Regions from separate parts of the Clostridium zhoujianii genome, predicted to be linked through region 1. Evidence: riboswitches for the same ligand, from Rfam matches in the RefSeq annotation. Region 1 holds a riboswitch; the other holds the start of a gene.
The links. Region 1 has a riboswitch for S-adenosylmethionine ahead of ACSYT2_RS15510 (Na+/H+ antiporter NhaC family protein). Riboswitches for the same ligand answer to the same signal wherever they lie in the genome.
Positions count from the first base shown of each region.

Region 1 (3,406 bases):
CAAAGTATTTGTCTATTGTACAAATAAATTTATTACAATTTTACGTAAGTTATGCTGAAAACTATTTGTAATATATTCTATAAAAATGGTCCTTCTCTTTCTTTTCAGTTCTACCATCTCTAGGAGATGTAGCCTTTTACGAAAGATAAGGACCCTTTTTATTATTTTATGACATAGTTAAACATTAGTATAGCAATGTTATTTAACTATTTTATTTCTATCTTTATTTTTTTCCCAGTAAATAAATATAGATACTATTGCACATACTGCCATTAAATATGGGTATATTAAATATTGCATTATAGCAAAAGGTGAAATCATAGCTAATCCAGAAGCTGAAATTAATTGTGCTCCATATGGTATTAATCCTTGGAATACGCAGGCAAACATATCCATTATCCCTGCAATCCTCTTCGGTTCTAGCTCAAATTCATCAGAAATATTTTTAGCTATTGGACCTACTGTAACTATTGCAATAGTGTTGTTAGCCGTACATATATCTACTAAACTAACTAAAGTAGCAATTCCAAATTCTGCTCCTCTTCTTGTTTTGAAGCTACTTAAGCCCTTACTTAGTATAAAGTCTATTCCACCATTATTTTTAATCAATTCCACAGTACCTGCAATTATTAATGAAATAATTATAAGCTCACTCATTCCAGATATCCCTGTTGATATGCTATTAAATAAACCAACTAAATCAAATGATCCATATGATAATCCAATAATACTTGCTAAAACTACTCCTCCCATTAACACAAAAATTACATTTACTCCTGCTAAAGCTGTTATAAGCACCCCTATATATGGAAGTATCTTTACAAAACTATATTCATAATTGCCCATTTCTGGGATAATTGTGCCTCTTGTTATAAACATAAAACATAGAGCTGTTGCTATTGCTGCTGGTAGAACTATTTTAAAGTTCATTTTAAACTTGTCCCTCATCTCACAACCTTGTGTTCTTGTTGCTGCGATAGTTGTGTCTGAAATAATAGATAGATTATCCCCAAACATTGCCCCACTTACCACTGCACCTACAACTATGGCAATTGCTATACCTGTTTTTTCAGATATCCCCATTGCTATTGGTACTAAAGCAACTATAGTCCCCATGGAGGTACCTACTGATAATGCTATAAAACATGCAATAACAAATATTCCTGGCACTATAACGCTAGTAGGTAGTACTGATAATCCAAAATTAACTGTTGAATCCACAGCTCCCATTGACTTTGCTACCTCTGCAAAAGCGCCTGCTAATATGAATATTAATATCATTAATATTACATCAGCATTACCTGCCCCCTTACAGAATGTTTGTATTTTATCCTCAAATTTAACTTTTCTATTCATTATTAGTGCAACCATAGCTGCTATTAAAAATGGAACAATTACTGATATAGCATAAAAATCCTTAGCTACAATAGATGTTCCTAGGTATACTAATATGAATACTAATAAAGGCAGTAATGCCCATACCTTCCCCTTTTCTTTCATTACATAACTTCTCCTCTGTTTAGAATATAAAATAAAGCTTCTGATAGATTCAGAAGCTTATATAACAAACTAACTTATCTATCAGGACGCACCTGCAGGATTTAGCACCATAAAAATTAATGAATATTTTTGGTTGCTGGGTTTCATAGGGCCAGTCCCTCCACCACTCTTGATAAGAACTATTCTTTTTTAACATAGCATATTGTAACATCCCTAAAATACTGTGTCAACGGATATAATTAATCCACCTATACCAAATATTTCAGAGCAATAAAAAAAGGAATCTTTATAAGATTCCTTTTTGGTGCGTCATCAGGGATTCGAACCCGGGACACCCTGATTAAGAGTCAGGTGCTCTACCAACTGAGCTAATAACGCCTAATACATTTTGTATTATAGCACCGTGATTTTTATAAGTCAAGATGCTATAATACATTTTTTATATTACTTCTGTTAAATTTTTTTGAAGAACTTTTTGGAGTTTTTCTCCTAAATGTTTGTTTTTTACTGCACCTTTACAGATTATCTTCCACTCATCGATGCTCACACCTGTTTTTCTTTCAAATTCATCTGAATTACTTGTCATCATAGTTGAGTCTAGTACAAACCTTCCTAAATCTTCAGTGTTTTTAAATATCTTAATATATAGGAATTCTTTATTGTCACCCACCCAAGTTTTATTAAAGTCTCGTGCAAATTTCATTAACTCAGAAATAACCCTATCTTTAGGTATATCCCACATCCTCGTTAATCTTCTATAATAACCCAACATTAAGTTAGCCTCTTCTTTTGTTATCTTACCCTTTACTAATCCACCATGTATTATTTTATCTACAGGTTCCGATGGGATCTTTGTTACTATCCTATTCTTCCCATAAATCCATTTATAAAAGGCCTCTTGTAAAAATGAATATTGAATATATCCAAGAAGAGCTTTTACATCTGGAAAATACGCATAAATATTATCTATACCATTGTTCTTACTAAAAATAAGAGTATGAATATAAAGTGATTTATCCTTTGGTGGATTCTGCATAAACATATGTCCTCTTATTGTCTTGTTCTCGCTTATAAGATTTTCCCAATATTTAAAGGAATTATAACTTTGCCTCATCCTTATCACCCTTCTTTCTACTATATAATATATTATATAGTATATTATAACCTTTTTTCAATACTTTTCTACAATTTAACAAGGTATTGCCAAATGGTTAAGTGAATCAATATTCAGAATATTTTTCTGGCTTATTTATCAAATTGAATTAGCAAATAATTTACTATATAATAAATACATAAAAATAAAGGGGGTAACTTATTGTTCTTTTGTGAAATTTGTAATGAAAAAGCTGATATTCATCATATTGTTCATAGGTGTGAAGGTGGATTCGATATAGAACTAAATTATAAATATCTTTGCGAAAAACATCACCGTGGTAAAGACGGACCCCATCACTCTATTGAAGTAGATATAAAATATAAAATTCAACTACAAAATAAACTTTATGAAATCTTACCTAAAGATTATTATTCCTTTAAAGAACTTGGAGTAATACTAAATGTATCTTTGAACACCTTAAAAAGGATTACTCGTAATATTAAAATATTTAAAGAGGGATATAAAAAGGATGATATTGTACTAGCTATTATGGGAGGTACTCTTTATACTGAGGAAATCCTTGAAAATATACAAATTCAAAAACTCATTCAAAATATATATTAATATTATTCTATTTATTTATTATTTCTATACTACCAACTATAATTAATTCGTTTAATTATAGTTGGATATAACAAAAAAGTAGCTCTATATGAGCTACTTTTTTTATTGGAGCAGGTAGTGGGAATCGAACCCACCTTTCCAGCTTGGAAGGCTGGAGTATTACCGATATACGATACCTGCATATTA
Region 1 covers NZ_JBPUTF010000003.1:149,020-152,425, reverse strand. Annotated here, with positions in the region: gene ispF (2-C-methyl-D-erythritol 2,4-cyclodiphosphate synthase) at 1-27, shown strand, start outside; gene ACSYT2_RS15510 (Na+/H+ antiporter NhaC family protein) at 199-1,500, opposite strand; SAM riboswitch class I at 1,572-1,679, opposite strand; tRNA gene ACSYT2_RS15505 (tRNA-Lys) at 1,803-1,878, opposite strand; gene ACSYT2_RS15500 (hypothetical protein) at 1,940-2,614, opposite strand; gene ACSYT2_RS15495 (HNH endonuclease signature motif containing protein) at 2,816-3,220, shown strand; tRNA gene ACSYT2_RS15490 (tRNA-Gly) at 3,327-3,400, opposite strand.

Region 2 (3,406 bases), on a different contig from region 1:
GTTCCTTGTATTTCTGTAACTGTTGCAAATAAAATATTAGTTTCAACATCAAATCTTTTTGCTATAGCAGATATTAATGCTTCCTTAGTATTAGTTCCAACGAAACCAAGCTTTAACACTTTATTATTCCCTTCTTCACTGCTAAGTGAGTTAATGATACTTTTAGGAATACTATCTTTTATAACCGTTCTAACAAAACTCTTTGTTGTCTCTTCTTTAGGTCTTCCAAATACCTCCAACACACTACCTTCCTCAATTATTTCTCCCTTCTCTATAACAGCAACCTTATTACATATATCTTTAATTACGTTCATCTCATGGGTAATTATCAAAATTGTAATATTGTATTCCTTGTTTATTTTCTTAAGAAGTTCTAGAATAGATTCAGTAGTCTGAGGGTCAAGTGCAGATGTTGCCTCATCACATAATAGTATTAAGGGATTAGTAGCTAAAGCTCTAGCTATACCTACCCTCTGCTTTTGCCCTCCTGATAATTCATCTGGATAACTTTTAGCCTTACTCTCTAGTCCTACAAATTCTAATAACTCATTAACTCTTTTTTCTATTTCACTTTTAGGGGTATTATTTAGTTTAAGCGGAATAGCAATATTATCAAAAACAGTTTTTGAATTAAGCAAATTAAAATGTTGAAAGATCATACCTATTTGCTTTCTAAGGTTCCTTAATTCTTTAGTTGATAGTTTATTTAAATCTTTATCTGCTACAATTACACTTCCAGAGCTTGGCTCCTCTAATGAATTAACCAACCGGATTAAAGTGCTTTTTCCCGCTCCACTAAATCCTATTACTCCAAATATATCACCCTTATCAATCTTAAGATTTACATTCTTTAAGGCTTCTACACTTATATCTTTTCTCTTAAACACCTTCCCCACATTTTGTAGTTCAATCATGCTATTTCCCTCCTTCCTTTAGCTTTCTCTTTTATCTTTATCTAATTCTAATAAAGCTCTTTCAGCTAATTTTGCGAAATACTCTGAAGTACCTTTTAGTGCACTTTTATCAACTTGGAATTTAGGATGATGATGAGAATATGATTTACCAGTTCCAACATAAATAAATGTTCCTGGTATCTCTTCTTGATAATAAGCAAAATCTTCTCCACCTAATCCTGTTTGGCGCTTTTGAACTTCATATCCTATTTCACTAGCAACCTCCATTGAAATCTTAGTCCATTCTTCAGTATTATTTGTAGCAGGAGGTCCTGCATGCCACTTTACTTCTATCTCTGCTCCAAAAGATTGTGCTATGCCATGGATAACATCTTTGATTCTTTTTTCTATCAACTTACGTGTTTCAGGATTTAGAGTACGAACTGTTCCTTCTAAATAAGCTGACTTTGGTATTACATTCCATGTCTTCCCACTCTCTATATGAGTAATACTTATAAGTGCTTGATCAAATGCACTTATATTTCTACTTATAATAGTTTGAAGTGATGTTATTATATTAGCTGCTACTACTATTGGATCTATTCCTCTTTCTGGCTCTGCTGCATGAGCTCCAACACCTAATACAGTTATTTCGAATCTATCAACTGCTGCAGTTAATGGTCCAATGTTTGTCCCTATTGTTCCTACTTGTAAATCACTTGAAGTGTGTAATCCAAATATAGCTTGAACATCTGATAGTACTCCAGTATTTATTACTTGTTCTGCTCCATGAGCTGTTTCCTCTGCCGGTTGAAATAAAATTTTCACAGTTCCTGCCAACTCCGATTCTCTTAATTTTAATAAATATGCTGCTCCTAAAATTGATGTAGCATGAAAATCATGTCCACAAGCATGCATCTTTCCATTCACTACAGATTTATAGGATAAACTTGTTTCTTCCGATATTGGTAATGCATCTATATCCGATCTAATTGCAACTATAGGCCCATTCTCTCTGCCCTTTACCTCTGCTACCAAACCAGTTCTTAATGGTAAATCTAATACCTTTATTCCAGCTTTTACTAAAGCCTCTTTTAGAATTCTTGTTGTTTCAAATTCTTCATTTGATAATTCAGGATTTTGATGCAACTTGCAAAATATACTGCTAAGCTCCTCACCTAATTTATCTTTTACTATTTGTAATCTTTCAGTTGTCATATCTATTACACCCTTTCATAATTACTTCTTATATAATATTCCTCTGCTTTTCATAATGTTAAATACTTTAAATATATCCTACCAAGTAAAATGAGGCTATTTTTCTTATAAGAAAAATAGCCTCCTAGGGTAATAAATACCGTACGTGCCTGTTTTCTTATCTCTCAAACTCTACTTTGCAGGAATTAACACCATACATTTAAATGAAAAATGCTGGTTGTTGGGTTTCATTGGGCCAGTCCCTCCACCACTCTTGATAAGTTTTTATTTAATTTATAATTCATATATGTTTACTAGGAATTGTATGGTTTAATTATAACATCCTTATTTTTCTTGTCAATACAGTTTTGTATATTTTTTCTAAATATATCTTATTAATTTTATGCACAAAAAAGAACTCCCTAATAAGGAGTTCTTTTTACTATAGATATTACTTTAGATTATTTGTCAAATAATCCTCCGCAATTTTCATATTTTTTCATACTGCTCTCTAGAGCTTACTTTAATCTTGACATTAATACTACTGATTCTATGTGTGATGTTTGAGGGAACATGTCAACAGGTTGCACCTCAACAGTTCTATATCCTTTTTCCTCTAATATCTTTAAATCTCTAGCCAATGTACTTGGATCACAAGAAACATATACAACTTTCTTTGGCTTAGTTCTTCCTATAGCCTCTAATAATTTTATATCGCATCCCTTTCTTGGTGGATCTACAACAATTACATCTGCTTCTATTCCTTCTTCAATAAGATTTGGTATAATCTCTTCTGATTTTCCTACAAAGAACTCTGCATTATCTACATTATTTAACTTGGCATTTTCTTTTGCATTATTTATAGCAGCTTCTATTATTTCCACTCCATAGACCTTCTTAGCTTTTTGTGATAAAAATAATGTTATAGTGCCTGTTCCACAATATGCATCAAACACAGTTTCTTCACCTGTTAAATCAGCATATTCTAATGCCTTGTTATAAAGTACTTCTGTTTGCACAGGATTTACTTGGAAGAATGATAATGGGGATATGCTAAATTTAAATTGGCCTATGTAATCTTGTATTGTATCTGAACCATATAAAGTAATACATTCTTCACCTAATATAACATTTGTATTCTTTGGATTAACATTTAAAACTATGCTTTTAATTGCCTCTATATTTTCAACTATTAAATCCTTAAATTCATTTAAATTTGGAATATCCTTAGTAGTTACTACAAGTACTACCATTACTTCACCAGTCTTAAATCCCCTACGAATCATTATGTGTCTTAATAATCCTTTTGAATTAAA
Region 2 covers NZ_JBPUTF010000005.1:109,002-112,407, forward strand. Annotated here, with positions in the region: gene ACSYT2_RS17345 (methionine ABC transporter ATP-binding protein) at 1-914, opposite strand, end outside; gene ACSYT2_RS17350 (amidohydrolase) at 933-2,111, opposite strand; SAM riboswitch class I at 2,266-2,374, opposite strand; gene rlmD (23S rRNA (uracil(1939)-C(5))-methyltransferase RlmD) at 2,609-3,406, opposite strand, start outside.
Region 2: linked by a shared signal. The riboswitch ahead of ACSYT2_RS17350 (amidohydrolase) and the one ahead of ACSYT2_RS15510 (Na+/H+ antiporter NhaC family protein) in region 1 are both predicted to bind S-adenosylmethionine.